Linked DNA regions of Mesorhizobium opportunistum WSM2075. The protein of the gene in region 1 interacts with the protein of each later gene in a pairwise test. Links are inferred from orthologs where the notes say so. Each region holds a gene or a part of one and is shown on either strand. Other genes may lie near its edges. The genes, in order: MESOP_RS24350 and MESOP_RS07710.

What was found.
Region 2: the proteins of MESOP_RS24350 (region 1) and MESOP_RS07710 interact in binary tests that used the Escherichia coli proteins (3 or more experiments, as listed by UniProt). The link is inferred for Mesorhizobium opportunistum WSM2075 from one-to-one orthologs.

The regions. Positions count from the first base shown.
Region 1 is NC_015675.1:5,026,941-5,033,150, reverse strand. What follows is about bases 1,729-4,716. They hold MESOP_RS24350 (ABC transporter permease), read left to right. Parts: upstream 1,729-2,634; coding sequence 2,635-3,798; downstream 3,799-4,716. Other genes in these bases: MESOP_RS24345 (ABC transporter ATP-binding protein), read left to right, coding at 3,795-4,716; osmF (glycine betaine ABC transporter substrate-binding protein OsmF), read left to right, coding at 1,729-2,322. Also shown: MESOP_RS24365 (MFS transporter), read left to right, coding at 1-621; MESOP_RS24360 (NADPH-dependent FMN reductase), read right to left, coding at 631-1,203; more of osmF, read left to right, coding at 1,411-1,728; more of MESOP_RS24345, read left to right, coding at 4,717-4,733; MESOP_RS24340 (ABC transporter permease), read left to right, coding at 4,730-5,479; MESOP_RS24335 (sodium-translocating pyrophosphatase), read left to right, coding at 5,731-6,210.
Region 2 is NC_015675.1:1,614,663-1,620,824, forward strand. What follows is about bases 1,213-4,152. They hold MESOP_RS07710 (BolA family protein), read right to left. Parts: upstream 2,864-4,152; coding sequence 2,561-2,863; downstream 1,213-2,560. Other genes in these bases: MESOP_RS07705 (acetolactate synthase large subunit), read left to right, coding at 1,213-2,536; MESOP_RS07715 (J domain-containing protein), read left to right, coding at 3,045-3,674; cobS (cobaltochelatase subunit CobS), read left to right, coding at 3,798-4,152. In the rest of the region: MESOP_RS07700 (alpha/beta hydrolase), read left to right, coding at 67-873; more of MESOP_RS07705, read left to right, coding at 983-1,212; more of cobS, read left to right, coding at 4,153-4,784; cobaltochelatase subunit CobT, read left to right, coding at 4,796-6,162. UniProt on the Escherichia coli protein: Transcriptional regulator that plays an important role in general stress response. Has many effects on cell morphology, cell growth and cell division. Acts by regulating the transcription of many genes, including dacA (PBP-5), dacC (PBP-6), ampC and mreB.

The DNA.
Region 1 (6,210 bases):
GCGAGGGCGCCCGGCAGGGTGGAAATCGTCGACAGCGACGCAAGACTGTTGGCGGAAATCGTGACCAAGCCCCGTTTCGTCGCGGCGCTGTTCTGTGCGGTCGGCAGCTATGCGCTGATGAGCTTCGTCATGACCGGCGCACCGCTGGCCATGGTCGGCTGCGGCCTGTCGGAGGATGATGCGACGCTGGGCATCTCCTGGCACGTCATGGCGATGTTCGCGCCGAGCTTCTTCACCGGCTCGCTGATCCATCGTTTCGGCGCCGAACGCATTGTCGCCATCGGCCTGCTGCTGCTGATCGGCTGTGGTGCCGTAGCTTTGTCGGGCCTGGCGCTGTGGCAGTTCTGGACGGCTCTCATCCTGCTTGGCCTCGGCTGGAACTTTGCCTTCATCGGCGCCACCGCGATGGTGGCGGCCAGCTACCGGACGTCGGAAAAGGGCAAGGTGCAGGGCTTCCACGACTTTGTCCTGTTCGGCTCCGTCGCCTGCGCTTCGCTGATGTCGGGCATGGTCTACAACGCCTGGGGCTGGACCATGCTGAATTGGATGATCTTCCCGGTTGCCGTGCTCTGTTTCGTGGCGCTGGGCGCGCTGAAGGTGACGAGCGCGCGTCCGGCTTGACGTTAAAACCTATGCGTCCGGCGGCAGAACCTGAAGCACCCGCGCTATGAACATGTGGAACTCGGCCATGTAGTTGCGCAGGAAATCCTCGGTGGATTCGACCGTCACTTCGCCGTCGTCCGTTATCAGTCCCGGGGTGAACTGGATGTAGGCCTCTGGGGCATTCATCTGGGGTGAGTTGCAGAAGCTCAGAACGCTGCGCAGGCTTTGCTGGGCGACAGCGGTTGCGATGGCGCCCGGCGATGTCCCGATGACGGCGGACGGTTTGCGCGCGAATGAATTCTTTCCATAGGGGCGGCTGGCCCAATCGATCGCGTTCTTCAATCCTCCAGGGATCGAGCGATTGTACTCCGGCGTGACGAACAGCACGGCCTGGACGGACGCGATCGCCTTCTTGAAATCCTGGGCGACCTGCGGGAAATCGGCGTCGTAGTCGTAGCTGTAAAGGGGCAGATCCCTGAAGGGGATTTCGGTCATTTCAAGTTCCGGAGGAGCCAGTTGAACGAGCGCCTTCGCGAGCTTGCGGTTGATGGATCCCCGGGCAAGACTGCCGATGAGGTAGCCGACTTTGTGTATGGCCATGACACGCTCTCCGTGTTTGCCACCCCGCACCCTCACTGCATTATCCGCCAGATGGCGGCAGATCGCCAGCGTCGCCTCGAAATTGCCCTTCCCAACAAAAATATTGCGTCTGTGCCCATTGTTATGAAACCGTGTGCCCCGACTGGCCGTTGAAGCCATGCTCATATGCGGCGGCCGCACTACGGTTCACAGCAAGGGATTTTCACGATGTTTTCAGTCAAGGTTCTGGCCAGCGCGGCATTGGCGCTCGGCATCACAATGGCATCCGCCAGCGCCCAGGTGGTTGTCTCCTCGAAGATCGACACCGAGGGTGGCGTGCTCGGCAACATCATCCAGTTGGTCCTCAACGCCAACAACATCAAGACGACCGACCGCATCCAACTCGGCGGCACGCCGGTGGTGCGCAAGGCGATCACCGCCGGCGAGATCGACATCTATCCCGAATACACCGGCAATGCCGCCTTCTTCTTCGAGAAGGCCGACGACCCCGTGTGGAAGGATGCCGCCAAGGCCTATGAGACGGCAAAGAAGCTCGACTACGACGCCAACAAGATCGTCTGGCTGTCGCCGGCGCCCGCCAACAACACCTGGGCGATCGCATTGCGCAAGGAAGTGGCCGACACCAACAAGCTCGCCACGCTCTCCGACTTCGGCAAATATGTCGCGGGCGGCGGTCAGGTGGTGCTGGCGGCATCCGCCGAGTTCGTCAATTCGGCGGCAGCCTTGCCGGCCTTCCAGACCACCTATGGTTTCAAGCTGAAGCCTGAGCAGTTGATCACGCTCTCCGGCGGCGACACGGCGGCGACCATCGCCGCGGCCGCCAATCAGACCAGCGGCGCCAACGCCGCCATGGTCTACGGCACCGACGGCGGCATCGCGCCGTCCGGTCTTGTCGTGCTGGAGGACGACAAGGGCGTGCAGCCGGTCTACCAGCCGGCGCCGATCATCCGCGAATCCGTGCTCAAGCAACATCCCGAGATCGAGACGCTGCTGAAGCCGGTCTTCGCCAAGCTCGACCTCGTCACCCTGCAGGAACTGAACGGCCGCGTGCAGGTCGGTGGCGAGCCGGTCAAGGGCGTCGCCGAGGGCTTTTTGAAGAAGAACGGGTTTTTGAAGTAGTCAGCCAGAGATCGTGACGTTGGTGCGAGGCGCCCCCCTCTGGAAGCTGTTGATCTCCCCCCTTGCGGGGGAAATGTCCGGCAGGACAGAGGGGGGTGCTGTCCCGCCGACCTCTCAACCCGTTACAGCTGCGGGCTTCGACAGGATTGCTTCTGAACAAGCCAACGATCGAAAGTTGGCGATCCTTCACACCCCCCTCTGGCCTGCCGGCCATCTCCCCCGCAAGGGGGGAGATCGGATATCGCGTCGGCTTTCGCCAATCGCCAGCCAGCCGTGCGCAACATGGCAAGTCGCCACCCAAGTGGGGCGGCCATGACCCTCCGCTTCGACAAGCTCGGCGTGGTCATCGCCGCGATTGCGGCCTACGCGGCGTTCCTTGCCCCCTTCGCCACGTTCCGCGCCAACCGCATCGTCCCTGGCCAGCCGCGCTCGATTCTCGAGGCGCTGCCGGCAATCACCGGGCCGTTGCTTTTGGCGATCGTGGTCACGGCAGCGCTCATAGCACTGTTCAAGACGCCGCTCGTGCTGCGGCTTGCCGCCAGCGTGGTTGCGCTGGTCGCGCTCGCAGTGCTTGTCGGCGTCGCCGGCACATTTCTGACGCCGGCCGGCAACACGTTTGCCAGGGTGTCGCCGGCCTCTGGTTTCTGGATATTCATCTTCGCCTTCACGCTTTTGCTGGCGGACGTGCTGACGCGCCTGAACCTGTCGCCCTCGGCCCGTGTCGGCGTGCTGCTCGCCGCCGCCGCGGCCATTGGCCTGCTTTTGGTGTCGGGGGCCTGGAACGACCTTTCCATCCTCAAGGAATACGCCAACCGCGCCGACAGTTTCTGGGCCGAAGGCTCCAAGCATGTGACCCTGGCGCTCGGCTCCCTGCTTGCCGCGGTGGTCGTCGGCCTGCCGCTCGGCATCCTCTGCCATCGCGTCGAAAGGCTGCGGGCCGGCGTGCTCAACGTGCTCAACATCATCCAGACCATTCCCTCGATCGCGCTGTTCGGCCTGCTGATCGCGCCGCTCGGCTGGGTCGCTACGCATGTGCCGGGGGCTGCCGCGCTCGGCATCCGCGGCATCGGCACGGCACCTGCTTTCGTCGCCCTGTTCCTCTATTCGCTGCTGCCGGTGGTGGCCAACACCGTGGTCGGCCTCGCCGGGGTGCCGCGAGCCGCCAACGATGCGGCGCGCGGCATGGGCATGACCGAACGCCAGCGCCTGTTCGGCGTCGAGTTTCCACTGGCCTTTCCGGTGATCCTGACCGGCATCCGCATCGTGCTGGTGCAGAACATCGGCCTCGCCACCATCGCAGCACTGATCGGCGGCGGCGGCTTTGGCGTGTTCGTCTTCCAGGGCGTCGGCCAGACGGCGATGGACCTTGTGCTGCTCGGCGCGGTGCCAACCGTGGCGCTCGCCTTCGCCGCCGCCATCATCCTCGATGCGGTGATCGAAATGACTGCCACCAAGCGCAGGGTTGAAACGGCATGATCGAGATCGAAGGCATTACCAAGCGCTACGACGCGACAACGGTGGTCGACGACGTGTCGATGGTCATCGAGCCGCGCACCATCGCGGTCATTGTCGGCACCTCGGGCTCCGGCAAGACGACGCTGCTGCGCATGATCAACCGGCTGGTCGAACCGACCGCCGGCATCATCAAGCTCGACGGCGCCGACAATCGCTCGGTGCCCGGTTACGAACTGCGCCGCAGCATCGGTTATGCCATCCAGGGCCATGGCCTGTTTCCGCACCGAACCGTGGCGCAGAACATCGCCACCGTGCCGGTGCTGCTCGGTTGGGACAAGGCCCGTATCGATGCGCGCGTGGACGAGTTGATGACGCTCTACCAGCTCGATCCCCGGGAATTCGGGCCGCGCTACCCGCACGAATTGTCCGGCGGTCAGCAGCAGCGCGTCGGCGTTGCCCGCGCGCTCGCCGCCGAACCCAACGTGCTGCTGATGGACGAGCCGTTCGGCGCGCTCGACCCGATCATCCGCACCAAGGCGCAGGAAGACCTGCTGGCCATCCAGAAGCGCTTCGGCACCACCATCATCCTCGTCACCCACGACATGGAGGAAGCCGTGCATATGGGCGACAAGATCGCCGTGATGGATGCCGGCAAGCTCGTGCAATACGCCAAGCCCGCCGAGATCCTGGCAAACCCGGCCAGCAGCTTCGTCGAGACCCTGGTCGGCGCCAGCGAACGGCCATTCAGGCTGTTGTCGCTCGGGCGGGTGCGCGACGCTGTCGAGAAGGGCGCCGCCGATGGCGAGGCGATCCCCGGTGACGCCAGCCAGCGCGATGCGCTGGCTGAACTCCTCTGGTCGGGCCGGCCGGCGCTGCCGGTGAAAGGCGCCGACGGCAAGCCGCTCGGCCGCGTCACGGTGGACGGGCTGGTCAAGCGCGCGGCGAGGCCAGCATGAAGGCCTGGCTGCCTTTGCTGCTCAGGCTTGCGCTGGTGGTGCTGCTCGTTGCCTTCGTCACCAGCCCTGGATGGTTCGAGCCGCTGCTGAAACCGCTGACCGAAAACAACGCTCCTGTGATCTACAACCAGGGCAGCCTGCTGACGCTGACGCTTTTGCATCTGCGCACCGTGCTGATCGCCACCGTCGCCGCGACCATCGTCGCGGTGGCCTTGGCTATCCTCGTCACCAGGCCGGCCGGCGCCGAATTCCTGCCCTTGTCGCGCAGCCTGGTCAACATCGGCCAGACCTTTCCGCCAGTGGCGGTGCTGGCGCTCGCGGTGCCGGCTGTCGGCTTCGGCGAGAAGCCGACACTGATTGCGCTGTTTCTCTATGGCTTGCTGCCGATCTTCGAAAATGCGCTGACCGGGCTGACGACGCTCCCAGCCAACGTCGTCGAGGCGGCGCGCGGCGCCGGCATGACCGGCTGGCAGCGGCTGACCAAGGTCGAACTGCCGCTCAGCGCGCCGATCATCCTTGGCGGCATCAGGCTGTCGGTGGTGATCAGCCTGGCCACGGCCACCATCGGCTCGACCGTGGCCGCCAGGACGTTGGGGGAGGTCATCATTGCCGGCCTGTTGTCGAACAACTTGGCCTTCATCCTGCAGGGCGGCCTGATCGTGGCCGCACTTGCCGTGCTGATCTATGACGGCCTGTCGGCCGTCGAGCACTACGCGGCGCGGCGCATGGGACGCCAGGCGGAGTAGCTCTTGAGGGCGCTGGCGGTGATTCCCTTGCGTCATTTCAATCGATCTAAATGAAAGACCACACGGGCAGGACCGTCGCGGCTTTTGTCTTTTGGGCGAAAGCCGGGCAAAAACCGAACAATATCTTGACGTTCGCGACCCTGTTTCGCATACACCGCTGCGAAGAGGCGGATTCCGTTCGCGGATCCGGTCTTTGTCTCAACGGCCCAGGGAGGGGTTCTTTTGGGCCATCAATCGAGGAAAATCCGGCAATGACAATTATTTCCGCCGTCATCGCCTGCGGTCTGCTTTCTGTCCTTTACGCCATCTGGGCGACACGTTCGGTTCTCGCGTCCGATCAGGGCAATGCACGCATGCAGGAAATCTCCGCCGCCATCCGCGAAGGCGCGCAAGCCTATCTGGCACGCCAGTACACAACCATCGCCATCGTCGGCGTGGTCGTGCTCGTGCTCGCCTGGTGGCTGCTTTCCATCACCGCCGCGATCGGCTTCCTGATCGGCGCCGTGCTGTCGGGCGCCGCCGGCTTCATCGGCATGCATGTTTCGGTGCGGGCCAATGTGCGCACGGCGCAGGCAGCCTCCAACAGCCTGGCCGCCGGCCTCGACATCGCCTTCAAGTCGGGCGCCATCACCGGCATGCTGGTCGCGGGCCTCGCCCTGCTTGGCGTCTCGATCTACTATCTCATCCTGACCCACTTCATGGGCCTTGAGCCCAACGACCGTATCGTCATC
Region 2 (6,162 bases), 3.4 Mb from region 1 along the record:
CAATCCTTGACTGGACGCTCGTGGCGCCTGCGGGCACTCTTTGGCCGATACGGTCGGGAGACCATGATGATCGATCGACGAAGCCTGATTCTGGCCGCGGTGACGGCGCTGTTGCCATTGGGAGCATCGGCGGCATGGCGCCTGCGCCAGCCCGCGCCAACGACCTTCGACTATGGGCCGGCCAAACTCGACATCTATGCTCCCGATGGCGCGAAAAACCTGCCGGTGGTGTTTTTCGTCCATGGCGGGGCCTGGCAGTTCGGCAAACGCAGCCAGGTGGGTGCAAAGCCGGCTTTCCTGCTCGCCAATGGGTTCTGCTTCGTTTCCATCGACTATCGCATGCTGCCGCAGGTGGATGTCGCCACCCAGGCCAGCGATGTCGAAAAGGCCTATGCCTATGTCAGGGCCAATATTGCCGGGCATGGCGGTGATCCCAGGCGCATCGTCGGCATGGGGCATTCGGCCGGCTGCCATCTGATCGCGCTGACGGGAATGCGCGGCGGGCTGCCAGGCGTCGCCGGGCTGCTTCTCGACGATACCAGGGCCTATGATCTCGCCAGGCTTGAGAAAAATGGCGGTATGGTGCGAGCCTATGCCCGGGTGTTTTCCGATCCATCGCAATGGGCGGCATTGTCGCCGGCGAGCCATGTCGACGGCAGCAAGCATCCGCCGACCTTCATCGCCTATTCCCGCGCCGAGGGTCGCGGCGAGGAGTCGAAAGCCTTTGCCGAGCGCTTGCGCGCCACCGGTACCAAGGTCACGCTGTTCGACGGCAGCGCCTATACGCACATGTCGATCAATCGCGATTTCGGCGAAGACGGCGACGCGCTGACGGCGGCCGCGCTGGCTTTCCTGAAGTCGACGGTCGGCTGAAGGGGAGCGCAGGCGTCAGCGGCACTGGATCAGACCAAAAGCGGCGGCGGGATATTGCCGTGCGGCCATCGGCGAGTGCTATTGGCTTCGTGATGGGGAGAAAAATTGCATGAATGGCGCCGATGTCCTGTGCGATGTGCTTTTGGCCAATGACGTGACGGTCTGTTTCGCCAATCCCGGCACATCCGAAATGCATTTCGTCGCCGCGCTTGACCGCAAACCGCGGATGCGTTGCGTGCTCGGCCTTTTCGAGGGCGTGGTGACCGGTGCCGCCGACGGCTATGCGCGCATGACCGACCGTCCCGCCGCGACTTTGCTGCATACGGGGCCTGGTCTGGCCAATGGCCTGGCCAACATGCACAACGCCCGGCGCGCCTTGAGCCCGATGATCAACATCGTCGGCGACCATGCCTCCTATCATTTGCCGCTCGACGCACCACTCACCAGCGATATCGAGGGCCTCGCGGCGCCGATGTCGAACTGGGTCGGCCGCGTCAAAGGTCCTGAGGATGTCGCGCCGGCAGCCGAAGCCGCCTTTCGCGCCTCGCTGACGCCGCCGGGCGTCGCGACGCTGATCCTGCCGGCGGATGCCGCCTGGGGTGAAGTCGGCGCGGTCCCGGTCGGCAAGGTGAAGCTGGCGCCGACGCGAGCCGCCGACATGGACGCCGTACGCAAGATCGCCGCGGCGATCCGTGCCGCTCCGGGGCGGGTCGGCATGATCGTGCGCGGGCGCGCCGCGCGCGCCGATGCGCTCGACATTGCCGGCCAGATTTCCACCGCAGGCGGTGTCCGTCTGTTCAGCGAGGTCCTGACCGCGCGGATGCAGCGCGGACGCGGGCGCGTGGCGCCGACCCGTATTCCCTATCCGGTCGATGCCGCGACGGCGCTGCTCAGGGACATCGACGTCCTGGTGCTGGTCGGCGGCAAGGAGCCGGTCGCCTTCTTCGCCTATCCGGGAAAACCCGGACGGCTGGTCCGCGAAGACTGTCAGGTGCTGACGCTCGCCGCCCATGGCGACGATCTCCATGCGGCGCTGGAAGCGCTTCGCGAGGAACTGGGCATCAAGCCATCGCAGCAGACGGCGTTCGCGGCCGCTTTCCCGGACGAGGCAACGCCGAATGGCAAGTTGACCGAAGATGCCATCGCGCTGTCGGTGGCGCGCAAGCTGCCGGACAATGCGATCATCTGCGACGAAGCGGTCACCTCGGCGCGGCGCTTTTTCGCGCTGTCGGCATATGCGGCGCCGCACGACTACATGATGGGTACGGGCGGATCGATCGGCGGCGGCATCCCGATGGCGACCGGGGCGGCAGTCGCCTGTCCCGACCGCAAGGTGATCAATCTGGAGGCCGACGGCAGCGGCATGTACACGGTGCAGGGGCTGTGGACCCAGGCCCGGGAAAATCTCGATGTGGTGACGATCGTCTTTTCCAACCGCACCTACGCCATCCTGCATGGCGAGATGAAGAATGTCGGCGTCGGGGCGATCGGCGAGAACGCCAGGCGCATGCTCGACCTCGACCATCCGCCGCTGGACTGGGTCTCGCTGGCAAAAGGCATGGGCGTGGAGGCCGCGCGCGCCGAGACCTGCGAACGGTTCGATGCGCTTCTGGACAGTGCCTTGTCGCGGCGGGGGCCGTTCCTGATCGAAGCGGTGCTCTGAGCGCCCGTGACAGGGCTGGCTGGCCTACCAGCGGGTCTTTTCGCCGGGAGCCGCCGGTTCGATCGCCAGCGCGTGCACGCCGGCCTTCAATTCGTCGGCGAGCAGTTCGTTGACGGCGCGGTGGCGGTCGATGCGGTTCATGCCGGCAAAGGCGGACGCGACGACACGGACGCGAAAATGCGTCTCGCCGGTGCCGTCATAGACGCCGTGATGGTCGGAGCCGTGATGATGGTGGCCGGCATGAAGATGGCTTTCGTTGATGATCACCAGCCGCTCCGGCGAAAATGCCTTGTTGATCTTGTCTTCCATGGTCGCCTGTATGGACATAGTCGTCTCCGTTCACCACATATGGCCGGCGCGCCAGCGTGAAAACCGAAAACCGGTTCATACGGGGGCCGCTACCGCGCAACAAAATCCGCCATTCGCCTGCTTTATGCCGCGATTCAGCGGTTAGGGCGATGATCGCGAAAATGTCAATTCTTGTTTCGCATCTGCGAACGCCCCATAAATGGGTCAGATGAAGCCGTACCCCAAATATTTCGAGAAGATTCGCGTCCGCCCCGACAAGGACGCGGAGCTGAAGTCGCATTCGCCGATTTGCCAGTGGGACGGCTGCAAGGAGGCGGGCACCCATCGCGCGCCGGTCGGGCGGATGAAGGAGGGCGAGTATTTCCGCTTCTGCTTCGACCATGTGCGCGAGTACAACAAGGGCTTCAACTACTTCTCCGGCGTGCCGGACACCGAGGTCGCACGCTTCCAGAAGGAAGCGATGACCGGCCACCGGCCGACCTGGAAGATGGGCGTCAACGGCGCCTCGACACGTTCGTCGCCCGATATGGCGCAGATGCGCTCCGGCCGCGCCGGCTACTACAACCGCATGCGCGACCCGTTCGATCTGTTCAAGGGGCCGAAGGATCCGCGTGAGGCGCGCGAGCGCAAGGCCAAGCCGCTTGAGGCCAAGGCGCTGGAAACGCTTGGCCTTGATACAAAGGCGACTGGCAAGGATATCAAGGCGCGCTATAAGGAACTGGTGAAGCGCCACCATCCGGATGCGAATGGTGGCGACAGAGGTTCGGAAGACCGGTTCCGCGATGTGCTGCAGGCCTATCGCGTGCTCAAACAGGCGGGCCTGTGCTGAGCGACCCTATGGTTTGTGTCGTTTTCCAACTTTCATAAGGGTGGAAAAGGCTTTAAGACCGCCCCCGAACAAAATCGATTGCCGGCGAAACGGGACGTTTCGCCCGTGGAGACGTTGAGAGATATGAACAAGGTCGATCGCGACATCGCCAACCTGCCCGACACAACGGTCTCGGTGAAGGACAAATTCGGCTTCGACTCCAAGATGGTGGTGCCGGCCTATTCGGTAACCAGCGAACATGTGCCGGACATCGATCCGGACTATCTGTTCGACAAGGCGACCACCTTGGCGATCCTTGCCGGCTTCGCCTACAACCGCCGCGTCATGGTCTCGGGCTATCACGGCACCGGCAAGTCGACCCATATCGAACAGGTCGCCGCCCGCCTCAACTGGCCCTGCGTGCGCGTCAACCTCGACAGCCATGTCAGCCGTATCGATCTCGTCGGCAAGGACGCCATCGTCGTCAAGGACGGGCTGCAGATCACCGAATTCCGCGACGGCATCCTGCCTTGGGCCTATCAGCACAATGTCGCGCTGTGCTTCGACGAGTATGACGCCGGGCGTCCGGACGTGATGTTCGTCATCCAACGCGTCCTGGAATCCTCGGGCCGGCTGACGCTGCTCGACCAGAGCCGGGTCATACGTCCGCATCCGGCGTTCCGGCTGTTCTCGACCGCCAACACGGTGGGTCTCGGCGACACCACCGGCCTCTATCACGGCACGCAGCAGATCAACCAGGCGCAGATGGACCGCTGGTCGATCGTCACCACGCTGAACTATCTGCCGCACGACAATGAAGTGAACATCGTGCTGGCCAAGGCCAAGCACTATCGCGACGGCAAGGGCAAGGACATCGTCAACAAGATGGTGCGCGTCGCCGACATGACGCGCTCAGCCTTCATCAACGGCGATCTGTCGACGGTGATGAGCCCGCGTACCGTCATCACCTGGGCCGAGAATGCCGAGATCTTCGGCAATATAGGCATGGCGTTCCGGCTGACCTTCCTGAACAAGTGCGACGAACTGGAACGCTCGGTAGTGGCCGAGTTCTACCAGCGTGCCTTCGGCGAGGATCTGCCGGAGAGCGCGGCCAACGTGGTGCTGGGCTAAGCAGAGTCTCGATGGCGGGTCCGGGCGACAACACGCGCAACAAGTCGAAGACGGGGTCTGAAGCCGATAGCTTCAAGCGCGCCGTTACCGTCTGCATGCGCGCCATTGCCGGCGACAAGGAAATGGAAGTCGGCTTCGCCAAGGATAGGCCGGCGCTCGCCGGCAGCCGCGCGCGCTTGCCCGAACTGCCGAAGAAGGCATCGAAGACCGACATTGCGATTACCCGCGGCCTCGGCGATTCCATGGCGCTGAAGCGCGCCTGCCACGATCAGCGCATCCACACCAAGCTGGCGCCGGAAGGCAAGGCGGCCCGCGCCATCTATGACGCGGTCGAGCAGGCCCGTGTCGAGGCGATCGGCAGCCGCGCCATGCAAGGCGTCGCCGACAATATCGGCTCGATGCTGGAGGACAAATACGCCAAGGCCAACCTCATCGACGTCAAGGACAAGGCCGACGCACCGATCGAGGAAGCGCTGGCGCTGATGGTGCGCGAGAAGCTGACCGGAAGGTCGATCCCGAAGAGCGGCGAGCGGCTGGTCGAGCTCTGGCGCCCCTGGGTCGAGGAAAAGGCCAAGGCCGATCTCGAAGGCTTGTCGGCCAAGCTCGAGGACCAGCAGGCCTTCGCCCGCGTCGTGCGCGAGATGCTCGCCTCCATGGAAATGGCCGAGGAACTCGGCGACGACCAGGAGACGGAAGACTCCGAGGACAATGACGACAACCAGCCGCAAGGCGAGGAGCAGAGCGAGGAGGGCGGCGAAGAGGATTCCGGCTCCGAGCAGTCGCAGTCAGAGGACGCCGAAGCTTCGGCCGACGATGAGCAGTCGTCCGAGACGGAAGCGTCCGACGCCACCGCCGACGATCTGTCCGACGATGACGATGCCGATGCTGAGACGCCCGGCGAGGCGCGCCGCAACGACAATCCCTTCACCAACCTGCCGAAGGAAATCGACTACAAGGTCTTCACCACCGCTTTCGACGAGACGGTCGGGGCCGAGGAGCTTTGCGAAGAAGAAGAGCTCGACCGGCTGCGCGCCTTCCTCGACAAGCAGCTTGCCAATCTGTCCGGCGTCGTCGGGCGGCTCGCTAACCGGCTGCAGCGCCGCCTGATGGCGCAGCAGAACCGGTCCTGGGATTTCGACCTGGAAGAGGGTTACCTTGACCCGGCGCGCCTGGTGCGCGTCGTCATCGACCCGATGCAGCCGCTGTCCTTCAAGCAGGAGCGTGACACCAAATTCCGCGACACGGTGGTGACGCTGGTGCTCGATAATTCCGGCTCGATGCGCGGCCGGCCGATCACTGTCGCCGCCACCTGCGCCGACATCCTGGCGCGCACGCTGGAGCGCTGCGGCGTCTCGGTCGAGATCCTCGGCTTCACCAC